DNA from 3 places in the Portococcus stanieri PCC 6802 genome. Region 1 is predicted to be linked to each of the others. Evidence: predicted binding sites of a transcription regulator. Region 1 holds the regulator's gene; each other region holds the start of a gene.
What was found. The regulator HrcA, encoded in region 1, represses chaperone genes, less so after heat shock. The targets are predictions, from matches to a motif close to TTAGCACTCNNNNNNNNNGAGTGCTAA.
Positions count from the first base shown of each region.

Region 2: a site for HrcA is predicted at 4,114-4,140, ahead of groES (co-chaperone GroES). Genes of this name have one in related genera too.
Region 3: a site for HrcA is predicted at 3,029-3,055, ahead of PSE6802_RS31080 (TolC family protein). Genes of this name have one in related genera too.

Region 1 is NZ_KB235914.1:978,750-984,310, forward strand. Features, by position in the region: gene PSE6802_RS0109840 (NAD(P)H-quinone oxidoreductase subunit N) at 1-887, opposite strand, end outside; gene hrcA (heat-inducible transcriptional repressor HrcA) at 1,050-2,165, opposite strand; gene PSE6802_RS0109850 (PP2C family protein-serine/threonine phosphatase) at 2,520-4,466, shown strand; gene arsS (arsenosugar biosynthesis radical SAM (seleno)protein ArsS) at 4,516-5,511, opposite strand; gene PSE6802_RS30940 (isochorismate synthase) at 5,527-5,561, opposite strand, start outside.
Region 2 is NZ_KB235914.1:3,021,963-3,027,523, forward strand. Features, by position in the region: gene murQ (N-acetylmuramic acid 6-phosphate etherase) at 1-541, shown strand, start outside; gene PSE6802_RS0119655 (Fur family transcriptional regulator) at 833-1,255, shown strand; gene PSE6802_RS0119660 (RNA recognition motif domain-containing protein) at 1,477-1,764, shown strand; gene groL (chaperonin GroEL) at 2,058-3,686, opposite strand; gene groES (co-chaperone GroES) at 3,753-4,064, opposite strand; partial or broken gene PSE6802_RS35925 (PIN domain-containing protein) at 4,199-4,394, shown strand; gene PSE6802_RS0119680 (ABC transporter ATP-binding protein) at 4,459-5,211, shown strand; gene leuB (3-isopropylmalate dehydrogenase) at 5,338-5,561, opposite strand, start outside.
Region 3 is NZ_KB235914.1:1,735,151-1,740,711, forward strand. Features, by position in the region: gene PSE6802_RS0113120 (M23 family metallopeptidase) at 1-739, opposite strand, end outside; gene PSE6802_RS31080 (TolC family protein) at 819-3,008, opposite strand; gene PSE6802_RS0113130 (hypothetical protein) at 3,245-3,610, opposite strand; gene PSE6802_RS0113135 (4'-phosphopantetheinyl transferase family protein) at 3,764-4,558, opposite strand; gene purN (phosphoribosylglycinamide formyltransferase) at 4,562-5,233, opposite strand; gene PSE6802_RS0113145 (DUF4346 domain-containing protein) at 5,329-5,561, shown strand, end outside.

The DNA of each region.
Region 1 (5,561 bases):
ATCGCCACCACATTGCCCAGCACCATACTGAGAATGGTTAAAACTACAAACACGTAATGCCACTGCTCCGTGATGTTGGGGAACACCGTCACCATAAACCGGATCGCAAGTGCAAATCCCGCCACCTTAGAGCCAATCGACAGAAAAGCGACAACAGGCGTAGGCGAGCCTTCATACACATCCGGCGTCCACTGGTGAAAAGGAACTGCCGAAAGCTTAAAGGCAATACCCGCAACCACAAAAACCATTGCTAAAATTAAACTGATGCCGCTGTGTGGCAGCTTAGCTGCAATATCGATCAGGTTCGTCTCTCCACCAGAGAGGCCGTACAGTAAAGACATGCCATACAGGAATATGGCAGAGCTGGAGGCCCCAACTAACAGGTATTTCAGTGCAGCTTCATTAGAACGAGGGTCGCGCTTTGTATAGCCCGTGAGCAAATAAGAGGAAATACTCAGGGTTTCCAGGGCAACAAATATCATCACCATCTCGTTAGAACCAGCCAGGAACATACCACCTAAGGTTGCTGCTAACAGGATGTTGATATACTCAGCTAGCACGACTCTTGCTTGGTGCAGATAGCTGACTGAAATCAAAATTGTCAACAGGGCTGAAAGAGCAATGATGATACGGAAGATAATGCTGAGTTTATCGCCGTAGAAACTACCAATAAATGAAGCAGGATTATCTAAACTCGTCCATTGCCAATAGAGGGCAGCCACAGCTCCTACCAAACCAATGCTTGCCACGTAGGGCAGGAATTTAGCTGATTGGGCACTAGTGATAATCAGATCGATCGTTAGCACCACAACAAGCGTTGCAGTCACGATCAGCTCAGGTAATATGACACCAGCATTAAGCAGGGTGCTGAGATTTGCAAAATCCATTTTTTTTTAACTTTATCTCTCATCAAGCATTCTAGCTGCGAAGTGCGTCAATTTTTGCAACAAAAAGTAATAATTACCTAAATTTAAGGCACATGCAGGGATGCAATTATTCTATGGTTGGGATAGGGTTTGTTTATGGGGGTAACGAATCGCCAATGCGCCTTACCTCTGGTTAATTGCCTCGGATAAATGATCTGCTACGGCTTGCACGGAGGCGATCGCTCGTTCGTAGGCTAAACGGGTAGGGCCGAGCACGCTCACACTGCCCGCTACCGTACTTTCATTATTATTGAAATTACTGTAGGTGCAGGAAATCAAGGTACAGTTTTGAATTGGTTCCAGGCTGATTTCGGAGCCGATTTTCACCTTAACTCGCCTGCGATCGTTGGTTGAGTCTGGTTGCTCGAAAATTAATGGAAATAGATCGGCTTGATTTTCCTCTAGCAACTGCACGATCGCTTTTACCTGACTGAGCTGGCTAAACTCGGGTTGGCGCAACAATTCCGTCAAACCGCTGATAAAAATCTGCCCCATTTCCGGTGGGTTGCAAGCACGGGTTAGTTCTCGTAAGGGCTGCTCCAGGACAGTAGCGTATTTGCGAAATTGAGCGTCCAGGTCGAGCCAGTTCAGGTTAGCCAGGTCATGCCACTGGCGATCGCGTAAGTGCGCGTTTAAGAATTTATTGAGTATCTGCAGTTCCTCGCTTAGAGAACTGGTATCAGGAGAGGCAGGTAGATCGACTAACACCGAAGCCGTGTGATAGGAATCGCTAACGGCAACGATCGTGACTTTGCTAGCGTCGATCTCGATCAGTTGAATGTGGCGAATTTTAGAGGAATGTACGTGCGGAGCCGTGATTAGGGCAATACAGCCGCTCAATGTTGCCAAAATATGTGCCACGCTACGCAAGAGCATTTCAAGGCTGCAATTTTCCGTTAAATGCATCGACTGCGACAGTTGCTGGTGCATATGAGACGACAAATCGTCAGGGGGGCTAATTAGATCGTCTACGTAAACCCTATAACCCGAGTGTGAAGGAATTCGTCCGGCGGAGGTATGGGGTTGATAGAGTAAGCCAAATTTATCCAGCACACCCATAACATTACGAATAGTGGCAGCACTGATATCAAATTTATATTCCTCTACCAAAACTTTAGAACCAACTGGTTCAGCCGTAGCAATATAGTGATTCACCGTTGCCCAAAGCACCTTTTGTTCTCTAGTGGTTAAGTTTGCCTTCGTAATGTTTGAGGAGCTTTGCACCATTGAACGCACCATTAAAAATTGCCAAAAACAAAAAAATAATTAAAAAAGCTTTAATGATTAATAGAATAACCAGATTCGGTGGAAATTAGGTACTTGACGAACATTAAGAACTTTAAAATCTTAGGACTGCCGAGCGCGATCCCAAGCTCGACGCGAGCAAAAGTTGTGCTACGGTGTCAGTACGGTTTCAGCGCCTAAGATACTTAAATTATGCTCTTAATTATGCTTCTGAATACGTGCAAAAAAGCTACCATTAACTAACCGCAAGCAACTAGCAATAGAACCCGGCCAACTACGCTATAAAAAACACAGCAAGAAGGTATAACAACATTTAAGGGTCTTAGTAGGGAAAAACAGGTTTTTTAGATGAATAGAGACGATCAATCCACTCAAGTTCCACAACTCTACCTTTGGGCAGTAGGGCTAGATGTCGAAGCATTTCCCCCAGGCAAGATGTTGGGCGATCGCTACCTCATACACGATTCTCAAGTGGTAATCGACACGCAACAATACCGTTTACCTGAAAGTCCTGACGAGATTCCCTCCTATGTTGTCTCTTACCTGAAGCTGTCAAGATTGCCCCTGCACTTACCCCGACCCTATGGGTTATTGCGATGGGGTCAGGAACTTAGCTTATCTGAGGTTTTGCTCTTAGAAAATATCCCGGTCAGTGTAGATGGACATCTGCTGCCAACCTTAGCATCAAGTTGGGCAAAGGCTTCGGCATTAAGGCAAATCAACTGGCTGTGGCAAGTTTTGCAACTTTGGCAGCCTTTAGCCGAACAAAATATGACCCGGACGTTGCTCAAAAGTGACCTGTTGCGGGTGGATGGATCCTGGGTACGCCTGCTGGAATTGCAAGCCGACGTGACTGAGGCAGAACCTTCACAGTTAGGCGATCTGTGGAAAGAATGGTTACCTCAAGCGCAGCCGGAAATTGCCGAGTCGCTGGCCGATTGCGTTTATGCCCTGGCTCGCAAGGCTGTGGATGTCAATGAAGCGATCGCTCAGTTAGATGAATTGGCTAATGCCCAATTCCAAACTAAACCCTTCTCGGTGCGGGTTGCCAGCGGCACCGACCAGGGCCCCAGCCGCGATCACAATGAAGATACATGCTATCCCGATCCCAAGCAACAGGATCGAATGCAACACAATGAATTCCTGCGCGATCGCGTCGCTATCATTTGCGATGGCCTGGGCGGTCATGAAGGCGGTGAAGTAGCTAGCACCATGGCTATTAAAACCATCGAGCAACAGCTCCAAATTCTCTTACATCAAGTCGAGAGCGACTCAGAGCCGTTCTCTCCCGCCGCCTTTTCCAGACAACTGGAGTCAATCATCAGAGTCGTTAATAATCAAATCGTAGCGCTTAACGACCAGCAGCAGCGCCAGGCACAACAGCGCATGGGTACTACCCTGGTAATGGCGGTCATACCGCGCTCGCAGGGACAGGTCTGCAATCAAGTTTACATCGTCCATGTCGGAGATAGCCGGATCTATTGGGTAAGTCCGCAGAACTGCAGACAGGTTACGCTCGACGATGATGTAGCTACCCGCGAATCTGTTTTGGGATACAACTTTTACATTTATTCGCACCAGCGCGTTGATGGTGGAGCGCTAATTCAAGCTTTAGGTACCAGAGCTTCGGATAACCTCGTGCCCAGGATTCAACGCTTCCAAATTGATGAAGACTGCCTGCTCCTGTTGTGCTCCGATGGCTTGAGCGATTTCGAGCGCGTCAACGAACTATACGATAGCCACATTCGACCGATTCTGACAGATAACTTACTGCTGGGGTCGGCTTGTCGAAGTCTAATTAACGAAGCAAACACTCGTAACGGTCATGACAATGTTACTGTAGCTTTGATGCGCTGTCGTCTTACGCCGTTGGATCCCAATGATGATATACAGTTGGACAATGTTGAGGATAGCGTTCCTACGGAAATACCCAGCGTTCCCACCGTAATTCCGGCAGATTACGCAGTTAATAGCGAACCAAGTAGCAACGTTGAGAATTTTGCAGGCGATGTTAAAAGCGATGTCGAAGACATCAACCCCAAGGCATATCAAGCCACAGACATCCTTCCACAAAAACAAACGGGAGAATCCGAAGATATCAATCTGGACGAAACAGAGGAGGATGAAGATGATTCTGAAGACTCTAGCGCACCAGAGCAAACAAGTTTGATATCAATTATCCTCATCGTGGTAATTGCTTTTCTGATGGGCTGTGGTATCTTTGCTGCCATCCAGACCCCCTTTGTCAAACAGTTAATGCAACCTCAAAGTACACCTCAGGTTCCCCAAAAATAACACCTGACAAGAAAAGGATGGCTTTGGCAACCTCCATTCAACCATAAACTTATAACAAGGCACCACCACAACTCGAACCACTGCCTGCCGTGCAGCCATAGCAATAGGATGCCGTTTGCACTGTTGAAATTAGATCTAGATTATCCAACTCCAATAACTTGCTGATACTAAGTAATTCCCCATTCCCAGCCCTAGCTGGCAAACCCACCATCTGATTAAAATCGCAATCGTAGACATTACCGAGATAATCGATGGATAATTCATTCCGACACATCAAATTCTCAACTGTCTGTTCGTTAAAGTTGGACTCCAGAAACTCCAGATAGGGTTGATACAGGTTGAGGCGTTCTAGGTGTAACCCAGTGCGACCTATAGGCAAATTGGTAATCGCAAACAGGCGATTGAAGTCGATCCCGTAATGCTCCCGCAAGTGCGCTTTGTAGTCCTGCTCCAGTTTGCTTTGGTTAGGAGCAAGCGAGAACTTTGTCGATACAGGTAGTGGTGGATTGTAAACCAGATCGAGAACTAAATTCGGATTCGTACCATAACCCAGTCTATTAAGCCATTGGAGCGCTCGAATTGAGTCGTGGAATACGCCCTTCCCTCGCATTTTATCGACATTATCTTCCAGGTAGCAGGGTAGAGAAGCTACAACTCTTAGTTGAAGTTCGGCGCAATATTCCGGCAAATCGCCGTAGCCATCCTCAAAGTAAATAGTCAAGTTAGAGCGGACGATTACTTCTTTATTCAAGGCTCTGGCAGCGGCGGCGATCGCTCTAAATCCATAGTTCATCTCCGGTGCCCCCCCTGTGAGATCTACGGTTTGAATCTGGGGAAATTTTTGGATGAGGGTAATTAACTGTTCGCAAATCTGAGGCGATAACTCTTCTGTGCGCTTGGGGCTAGCTTCGACATGGCAATGATTGCAGGTAATATTACAGCGCCTACCGAGATTAATCTGCAAGACCGTTATCTTTTGTTTAGTGAGAGGAACACCGAGCTTTTGGTCAAATGGCGTGGTGTTATTTACTGTTTGCAAGTGCATTTCTGTTTAAGAATATCAATCTTGATTTGGATCTAAAGCCTGGAGGAGGG
Region 2 (5,561 bases), 2.0 Mb from region 1:
CGCCCAAGGTGAAATTACCGCTAGTGATGTTGTATTTGGCATCACCGCTGGCGGTACTACCCCCTTCGTACACGGCGCGTTGCGGGAAGCCAAACAACGCGGTGCCACTACCGTATTTTTTGCCTGCGTCCCTGCCACTCAGGTGCCCGCAAATTACGACATTGAGATTCGCCCCCTGGTAGGGCCGGAAATTTTAGCAGGTTCTACTCGCCTCAAAGCTGGTACTGCTACCAAACTCGTCCTCAACACGGTTTCCACGGGCGTAATGGTGCAATTGGGTAAGGTTTACGGCAACCGCATGGTGGATGTGGCGGTCACCAATAGCAAGCTACACGATCGCGCTATTCGGATTATTCGCGACCTCACTAACCTGGATTATGTCGCTGCCGCAGATCTACTCGAACGAGCCGATCGCAAAGTCAAGCTAGCGCTGTTAATGCAAGAGACCGGATTAGATGCCCGAGAAGGCGATCGCCTCCTACAGGCACATCAAGGTCATTTGGGCAGGGCGATCGCGCATCATGGGTGTAACGACGAATGACAACGGGACAAGGGCAAACGAACGCATGGATAACGGAACGGTAACGATGGCGATCGGGATGATGGCGATCGAGATGATGGCGATCGTGTAAGGGTTTAGCATTTGTCATGAATGCTTGCGTTTGCCGCAAAAGCTGTCGGACAAATGCTAAACCCCTCCGTTAACGCCTATCTCCCATCACGATCTCGCCTATCCCCCATCGCGATCGCCTATCACCCCAACCGCCAAATGCTATGCTTAGTAGTACGCGTAACAATAAACTGGACTCTACACTCGCATGGTTTAAGAATTATGTCTGAGCCGATCGCTACTTTAGGTGACGCACTCAATCGCTGCCAAGCTCTAGGTATGCGCGTTAGTCGGCAGCGACGTTTTATTTTGGAGTTGTTATGGGATACCAAAGAACACCTATCTGCTAGGGAAATCTACGATCGCCTCAATCGTGCCAGCAAGCCCATCGGTCATACATCTGTGTACCAAAACCTTGAAGCACTGGCCTCTAAGGGAGTAATTGAGTGCGTCGAGCGCTCTGAGGGCAGGCTATATGGCAATTTCAGCGATTCCCACAGCCATATTAACCTTACCGATCCGGAGCAAATTATCGATGTAAAAATCGAGCTGCCATCCGATCTGATTAAGCAAGTCGAGCAGCAAACGGGCACGGTGATTACCGATTACCGCGTTGAATTTTTCGGGCATCGAGTCAGTAGCTAATTATACTTATATCAAGCGCGGTAATGCACAAATTGTACGCGATCGCCATATTTTTAAGAATCTTTGTAATTCAGCTTACCTAATTTTGCCCCTAGAGAGGCTAAACTATTAAGCAAGTCGAGGTTCGGGTTCGGGATTTGTGCAATGTTTATTGTCGATCGAGTTCTTTCCGAAATCTGGCGTTTTACCATTTAGTGTTTCAGTTTCGGAGAGTATATATTGTGACCATTTACGTAGGTAATTTGTCATACAAGGCTACTCAAGAAGACGTAGAAGCGGTCTTTGAAGAGTACGGTAAAGTTAAACGAGTACAGTTACCAACAGACCGCGAAACTGGTCGGATGAGGGGCTTTGCTTTTGTTGATATGGAGGAAGAAGAGCAAGAAGATAAGGCTATCAAGGAACTTGATGGTGCGGAATGGATGGGGCGCGATCTGCGGGTAAATAAAGCTAAACCCCGTGAAGAGCGTGGTGGAGGCGGTCGCCCCGTTGTTAGAAACCGCTACTAAGCAGCTTCTTTACCTGAAAAATTTCTAGCGATGTTAAAAATACAGAAGTTTAACGCTTCTGTATTTTTATTGCTTTTCAAGCGAGATCGTCGATAAAAAAAGCACACTCACCTATTTGGCAAGTGTGTTTTCTAATTGATGTTTACAGGAGTAAGAGCGATTACTAAGTCGATCGCTAATTATAGCTATAGCCAGTCGGCTTAGGACGGGGTGCAGGGGTTCCACCCCTGCGTGGGGGCGCAGCCCCCACACCCCCTGTCCTAATAGATCTGTCTACGGCTATAGCTACCAAATTAATAATCAAAATCGCCGCCACCCATGCCAGCAGCAGGAGCAGCTTCCTTCTCTGGCTTATCAACCACGATGCACTCGGTGGTGAGAATCATGCCAGCGATCGAAGCAGCATTTTGCAATGCCGATCGCGTCACCTTAGCTGGGTCAACAATGCCTGCGCTGAACATATCTTCAAATTGTCCTGTCATGGCATTGAAGCCGGTATTGAATTCCTTCTCTTTGACGCGCTCGGCAATCACGGCACCGTTATGTCCGGCATTTTCAGCAATGCGCTTTACAGGTGCGGTCAGAGCGCGTGCCACGATCAGAGCGCCAGTTAACTCTTCACCGGAGAGGTTATTGTTAGCCCAGGTTTCCAGTTCGGGTGCCAGATGGACGTAGGTGGTACCGCCGCCGGGGACAATGCCCTCTTCTACTGCGGCTTTAGTGGCGTTGATCGCGTCTTCCAGACGGAGCTTGCGATCCTTCATTTCCGTTTCGGTAGCAGCACCAACTTTGACCACAGCCACACCGCCAGCTAGCTTAGCGAGGCGTTCTTGCAGCTTTTCCTTGTCAAACGAAGAATCGCTTTCTTCGATTTGGCGGCGAATTTGTTCGCAACGGGCTTTAACTGCGGCTTCGTTACCATCTGCCACGATTGTCGTGCTGTCTTTGGTGACGGTGATGCGACGAGCCCGACCCAGCGACTCCAGCTTCACGGCATCAAGACGCAGGCCAGCATCTTCGGTGACTACCTGAGCGCCAGTCAGGATGGCGATGTCTTCGAGCATGGCTTTGCGGCGATCGCCAAAACCAGGAGCCTTAATCGCGCATACATTCAGTACGCCACGCAAACGGTTGACCACGAGAGTGGCAAGCGCTTCTTTTTCGATATCTTCGGCGATAATCATCAGAGGACGACCGGCACGCGCCACTTGCTCCAGTACGGGCACCAGCTCCTGTACCAGGCCAATTTTCTTATCGGTGATCAAGATGGCCGGATCGTCAATGGAAGCTTCCATGCGTTCGGCATCGGTGACAAAGTAGGGAGAGATATAGCCCTTATCAAAGCGCATCCCTTCGGTGATTTCCAATTCGGTAGTCATGGACTTGCCTTCTTCGAGGGAAATCACGCCTTCTTTACCGACTTTATCCATGGCATCGGCAATCATTTTGCCTACCTGCTCGTCATTGCCAGCGGAAATGGTACCGACCTGGGCGATCGCGGTGGATGACTCCACTGGGCGAGAGTGGGCGGCAATCTTATCAACCAGGAAGTTAGCAGCCTTATCGATCCCGCGCTTGATCGAGATCGCATTGGCACCAGCGGCAACGTTGCGCATACCTTCTTTGACGATCGCGTGGGCAAGCACCGTCGCGGTAGTTGTACCATCACCGGCAGCGTCATTAGTTTTGGATGCAGCTTGACGAATGAGCGCTACGCCAGTATTTTCAACGTGATCTTCTAATTCGATCTCCTTGGCAATGGTGACACCATCATTGATGATCTGAGGCGAACCAAACTTTTTCTCCAGAACCACATTTCTACCTTTTGGTCCTAGAGTGACTGCCACAGCTTCGGACAGGATATCCATGCCGCGCTCGAGCGCGCGACGGGCATCTTCATTGTAAATAATTCGCTTTGCCATAGTTTTTTGCTGTGAACGTTAATAGTTATGCGTGAATTCTTGTTGCGTAGTGATGTTAAGAGTTAACTAGGAGACGATCGCGAGAATGTCTTTCTCGGCTAACAGTACGTAATCATCGTTGCCCAGCTTGAGATCGGTGCCAGCATACTTGGAGTACAGCACCTTATCTCCCACCTTGACTTCTAGAGGTTGGCGCACGCCTTTGTCATCTAGCTTGCCGGGCCCCACAGCCGCGATCTCACCGACTTGGGGTTTTTCCTTGGCGGTGTCGGGTAAAAAGATCCCACCAGCGGTTTTTTCTTCCTTTTCGCTAATTTTAATGAACACGCGATCGCCTAGAGGCTTTACGGTAGATACATTAAGAGACATTGTTGCCATAATTGTTTATCCACTCAGCAAGTTTTGTTAACAGTAGAGACTGCCACTCTTAGCACTCTACATAGCTGAGTGCTAATGTAGCGGAAGATGATGCTCAGATACGAGTGCGGTTTACCGAACTATGGGTGCCATAACTGCCTTACAATGAAGCGGCGGCTGAATGGCACGCTTTGGAACGAAGTCGGTTGGTGCAGTTAGGTAAAACTCCCCCCCTTGGCTGATGGGCAAATTGTAGCGATCGCCAAAGTCAACAATTTGATTATGGTCACCAATAATCGAGCGGGTTACGATCGCTTCTTTGGTATCCAAGTTGAGAACTGGTTTAGCTAACTTTAACTGGCATATTACTAAAATCAGTCTAATTAACAATTTCTAAGCTTTTTCTTTGTCACCTATGAGTTCTAATCAACCCTCCCAACCACCTTTATTGACTGTCAAAGATGTTTTTGCGGGCTATGTGGAGGGCGTTGATATCTTGCAAGGAGTTAACCTGGTCGTGCAGCCGGGGGAACTGATCGCAGTTATTGGCGCTAATGGCGCGGGCAAGTCCACGCTAGCCAAGATGATTTTTGGTTTGGTGCCCGTGCGCTCTGGGACGGTGGCATTCGAGCAGCGAGACATTACTGGTATTGCACCTGAGGATGTGGTGCGCCTGGGCATGGGTTACGTGCCGCAAATTGCCAATGTATTTCCTTCACTCAGTATTTCTGAAAATCTGGATATGGGGGCGTACCTGGTTAAGGGTGATATTAACGCGCTAAAGCAAAATATTTATCAGATATTTCCAGTGCTGGCGAAGCGGCAAAAACAACGGGCGGGGACGTTATCCGGTGGCGAGCGGCAAATGTTAGCGATGGGGAGAGCGCTGATGCTAGAGCCGAAGTTGCTAATTCTGGACGAGCCTTCTGCTGCCCTATCGCCAATTTTGGTACAGGATATTTTCGATCTCGTGCAACGCATCAACCAGACTGGCACGGCAATTATTCTGGTGGAGCAAAATGCGCGCAAGGCGCTGGCGATCTCCGATCGCGGCTACGTACTCGACGCGGGACGCGATCGCTTTGAAGGTAAGGGTACAGATCTGCTGAACGATCCTAAAATCGCCGAGCTATATCTCGGCGTTGGGCACATCAAATCTACTCATTAGGAACTATAGCTATAGCCTAGTGGTTATAGGACGGGGTGCAGGGGAGCCACCCCTCCGTGGGGGCAACGCTCCCCATCCGTAACCACAACAATTTAAATTGGTATCAACTTGACCTTGTACAGATCGCTAAGCCAAAGCAGCTAATAGCGCTTCTCCCATTGCCTTACAACCTAACTGTTCGCAGCCTGGAGCCATAATGTCACCCGTGCGCTTGCCCGCATCCAGTACTTGCATCACGGCTGCCTCAATGCGATCGGCAGCAGCTCCTTCATTTAAGCCATATCGCAGCATCATCGCCGCACTCAATACCTGTGCCAATGGATTCGCAAGATCTCGACCCGCAATGTCTG
Region 3 (5,561 bases), 760 kb from region 1:
TGCCCTGCTCGGCATCTTCTAATTTTGGGACGCGATCGGCAAAACCCGCATTCATCAAACCAGTTGGCACGTAGACAAGTGGAGTTCTCCACATGGACTTGGCAGGGACTTTACACCCCGGTTTGCGCTCGATTTGAGCATCTACACCCAGGAACGGATCGACTGGCTTGCCTTGGTAGCGCGCCTCAAAGTGAACGTGGGGAAATGAAGCCGCTCCCGACTGACCCACCAACCCTAAGACAGTCCCAGATTTGACCTGAGTGCCCGGCTTTGCCACCACCGAACCATGGCGCATATGGCAGTATTGGGTTTCCCACCCCTGCCCGTGATCGATGACAACCCCATTGCCACACTCTTTGCCCTCAATCCCAGAATCCTTAGTATCGAGAGTTTTGCGATCGACGATGCCATCTCGCACTCTTAAAACTTTGCCATTTGCTGCCGCAATTACAGGTACGCCCTGGCGCATAACTCTCTCATCGGGAATCGCGAAATCCGTGCCGGTATGTCCGTTGTAGGTCATGCGTCCGCATCCAAAATCCACTGCCTCGGAACCGGGATCGCGATCCGTATAATTCAGTACGAAGCAATCTTTACCCAAATTGCACTTAAGCGGCAGATCGAACTTCATATCGGGTGCATTGCTCTTCTGGCTTAACTGCACGGGAACTTCGCTGCTTGCTGACGAGCAGGAGAGAAGTGCGATCGCTGTGAGAGTAGGAACGAATAGTTTATGCATATGAACTGACCGATCCACCGACAAAATGCGAGTCTGTGTCGCTCTTTACCAACCTCCATCCCTAATCCCTACCCCCTACTTACAGACCGTTGATCGCCCTTTGCAGTTGAATGAGGGAGAGGTTAAAGCCAACAATGGCATCCAGGCGGTTGACATCGGCTTGGGTGAGATCGTCCTCAGAGCGCAGTACTTCTAGTTGGGTACCGACTCCGGCACTGAGGCGTAGTCTGGAAAGACGTAGAGCTTCAGTTGCTTGCTGCACTGCTAGTGTGGTTGATTCGATCTGCTCTTGCCGCGCTCTGAGATTATTGTAGGCGCTCTCTACGTCAAAGCGAGCCTGGTCGCCAGCCTCTGTAAAGCGGGATTCTGCTAGGGCGCGATCGGCTTCAGATTGCTTGGCACGAGCATTGGCAACACCACCGTCAAATATAGACCAGTTAAGCGAGGCACCAAGGGTATAACCCAATGTTAAATCGCCAGCTTGGTTGAGGTTGTCGTTATGATCGAGCCTGGCAAATATGTTAAGCTGCGGCCCAAGATTAGCAAGTTCGGCTTTGGCGCGATCGTTAGCGATTTCTCTTTGTAGTTTGGCAATGTCCAGTTCGGAGCGATTTTTGTAAGCCAGGAGAATGGTTTCCTCTAATCCTAGTTTCCAATCCTCATTGGGTTTCACTTCATCGGATGGGAATAGGGCAAGATTAGACGGATATGACAACTGGCGTGCTAACTCGCGGCGGGTAATGCTCTGCTGTGCCCGAGCGTTGCTTAAAGTTTGTTTGGCATTTGCTAACTGTACCTGAGACTGCAAAACATCGAACTTGGTACCAACCCCTGCCCTTTCTAGAGCCTGAGTATCTTGTAAGCTACGTTCGGCATTTTTTACCTGTTGCTCGCGAATGCGTACCTGTCCATCAGCATTCTGAGCATCGTAATAGGCAGTAGCGATACGCAAGCGGGTAGTTTGGGAAATACGGTTAAGATCCGCCTCTGCCACGCGCAGAGAATTCTCTGCGACTCTGATGTTAGCATCCACCCGCCCAGAGGTGAAAAGGTTGTAATTAAGAGTCACTCCACTGTTTAAAGTGTGCGAGGTGGGAGATCTTCTGCCAATGAAGAATGAGGAGTTGCCGTAGTTATATGTAGATTGCGCGCTGAGGGTTGGGTTCTTTTCTGCTAAAGCTTGATCCAATACGGCTCTGGCTCGCTCTACCGCGATTCTGGCCTGGGCAATTGTGGGGTTAGTGCGATCCGAAAGCTCCAGGGCTTCTTTGAGGCTGAGGGGTTGGGTGCGTTCGATCTTGACCTGACTGGGAGTTGTGGGTACAACCAGAGGTTGTCGGGGATCTAGACCGATCGCAACTTTATTTGCCGAGTTTGCAGATGTTGCAGATGTTGCAGATGTTGCAGGGGTACTTGTTGGGGTGCTGCTATTAGTAGTCGCAGGCTCGGTTGATGGCGAGACAGCCGCTATATTAGTGCTTGGTTTAACCTCAACACCTGTGACTGAATTAGGCTTAGCGATCGCGGGTTTATTTACCCCAGGGATATCATCGAGAGGGTTAATGGTAGCAGTTGCTGTGACAGCGGGCTTGGCAACCGGAGATTTGGCGATCGCAGAGTTGCTCTGTGGCTTGCTCTGTGGCTTGCTAGAAGGTTTACGATCGGGCTTACTGGCAGCGGGGATATCATCTAGAGGATTAATGGCAGTAGCGATCGCAGTTTTTACGCGAGGTGGAGAATTATCCGGCTCCAGGACAGCTAAGTTAGCAGGCCGAGGTAATTTTGGAGAAATCTCGGCAAATTTAACGGTGCGATCGAGAGGGGTTGGTTGAGCAGATGCTTTAGGCGAAACTTTTCTGGTTGGTGATTTTACAGACGCTACTATGGGGGTTGGTGGGGTGGGTTGCAATGGTGCTGATGGCTCTGCGGCTGGTTCTAAAGAGCTGGCACGTTGAACCTGAGTAATTAGCTTCGTGGTATGGCGAGAATCGATCGGTGTGGGTTTGAGCGCAGTGGAATGGATCTCCTGCAAATTCACCTTGGCAGTTACAACGCCTAATTTCCCGTTCTGTTGAACCCGTGGCTTACTGAAATTAGCATCCAGCACAGTCTTAGAACCCGGCTGCTGCTCCGAGATTTGAGAAGCGGGAAGGTAGGTTGTGGGATTGGGGTTGGCATTAATGATGGCATTTTGGGCATTGACCGTAAGTGTCGGCATCAGAACGACTAAGCTGGCACTTAATGGCATCCAATAGGAAGAAAATCGCATAAGCTACAGTTTGTCACTCCTTATCACTCCTCGTACAAACCTGCCAATACTTTTAGAACTGAGCAGGCGCAGTTTGGTTCCTGCTTTGAATTTGCAAGCCTGACAAGTCAAGCGAGCACTCCAAAGAGCAACCTCTGTTTAATTATGGCGGATCTTGTCAGATTGTGGCAGCAAATCACCCGATCGCATGACCTAGAGCCTTGCAGCATCACACGAATCATTTTGGATTGCTATACCTAGTTTGGGTTGGATGGGTTGGACTCAAAGAAAAGTTTGTAAAGCACCCAGACTACCAATGCTAGAACTGCTAAGGAAATCGCTACTTCAACTAGCTTAAGCACAAAGCCAATTACGGTGAAAACAAGCAACCCCAAGACCACAACTGCGACAACTCTAGTAGCACCAGTCATGCCGTTAATCCATCGTACTAAATCCGCTAGCGAGGTCTTGAAAGCACCCACGATCCCACCACTCGAAATTGGGCTGGACTGGCTGAATTGTTCGGAGCGATCGGAGTAATCCGAGTTAACTTCCTCCTTTACGTCGTTAACCTCGCGCTCAAGGCGGCGAAATTTTTCTTCGAGATCGTTTAGTCCACTCATAGTGATTTTTACAACAATTAAACTAGTTAATTTATTCTAACTGTAGGGGCTGTGCCTTGTGCCTGCCCCGAACCAACCAGGCTGATGACAAAGCGATCGCACATCGTACGAGGATTTTATTGACGAGAAACCTCTAACAGGCAAAATCGACTATTATTTTTCACAATCTGCCGATCGCAGCGATTTCGGCAAATCCTGCCAGTCAAATTTCCAGCATTTGAGCTGCCAGTCTTGACCGGCAACGGCGATCGCCGCAGCATAATCGCTCCAGTCAGGTAGAGCAAGGGGAACGATCGACCAGCGATCGTAGTAGGTAAAACGTGCTGCCGAGGCGAGCATCGATCCTAGATCGAGCTGGTCTAAGCCTTGAGCGATCCCTCTGCCATGTGCTTTTGCCTGTGCCTCCTTGCAGGTCCAGCACCGGAAAAATTCGGTTTGTTGTTGTGCTGAGGGCAAGCCAAGCAGATAAGCCCGTTCCGATCGCGTGAAAAATCTGGTAATAATTTCTGCGACCGGGCGATCGCGATTTATTTGTTCGACATCGACTCCTACATCTCGCCCTTGCGCCACGATATAAAGTGCCAGCCTGCCGGAGTGGGAGAGGTTAAACTGGAGCGAATTAGCAACATCGCGGGGCACTGCCAAAAAAGGCTTGCCATGACTGCCGTAACTGAATGCGATCGCCTGGGGCTTGAGGTTTAAGTACCTGGACAAAATAACCCTCAAGATCCCTCGCCCGCAAGTATAGAGGTGTCGGTGCTGCGAGAAATGAAAGCGGATGGCTCTGGCAGTTTCGTCCTCGGCCAGTAAAGATTGCCACATTGGCAAATGGGCGATCGCTGCCTCTAGATCTGCCAGCCAAACGTGTACCTCATCTGCACCCAGTTCGAGATCCAAAGGCGGCGGCAACCAGGACGACATGAATTGGTGGGTGGGATCGCAGTTCAAACCCTAGCCTCCTAAATTCCCCGATTCAAAGGAACTTCGATCTGCAATTTCCGCCAAGATCGGCGGCTGGGGGGCACTTTTTAACCTGGCGGCATAGGCGGCGATCGCTTGGGGATAAATGATATGCTCCTGTACCTGAATTCTTGCTTGTAGGGAGTCAGGTGTATCGTCGTCCATTACGGGTACGGATGCCTGGCGCAAAATGGGGCCGCTATCAACTGTAAGGCTGACAATATGGACGGTACAGCCCGCAATTTTGACACCATGTCGCAAAGCTTGCTCGGCTGCGTGAATTCCTGGAAAACTGGGCAGCAAGCTGGGATGAATATTCAGGACTCGTTCGGGAAATGCATCCAGCAGCACCTGCGTGACGACGCGCATCCATCCCGCCATGATCGTCAGTTCCACCTCATACTGACGCAGCACATCAATAATTGCCTCATCGAGATCTTCACGGGTTTTGTAGAGGCGATGATCGAGCAAAACTGCTGGAATGCCAAACTTGGCGGCGCGACTGGCACAAAAGGCATCGGGCTTATTGTAAATCAACACAGCGATGCGGGCATTCAATTCGCCATTGTGAATAGCAGCGGCGATCGCTTCGAGATTGCTACCGCTACCAGATGCCAGTACGCCTAAAATGGTAGGCGAGTTTTCAGTTGAGCTTTTGGACATGCCCCTAAGATATGATGGATAAGCGCTAATTATAGGCGCTGACGATTAAGATCGCTATTAGATTGTCACTAATACTGCCAGTAAGTCTTTGCCCTATGTCTTTGACTGTTGCCGACCAAATTACCGAAATCGATCGCGAGTTATCTAAACGACCGATAGATCTCGATCCTAGCGGTTACTTCATTATCTACGTCGATCGCGAGCAAGGACTGATCGGTGCTAAGCACTTTACGAATGCGATCGACGAGCGCGGTTTGGCTGTTGACCCGGACACCGGAAAACCCATTCCCGCCAGAGGCAAAGTCAGCCGGCAGGCAAATGCCATCTT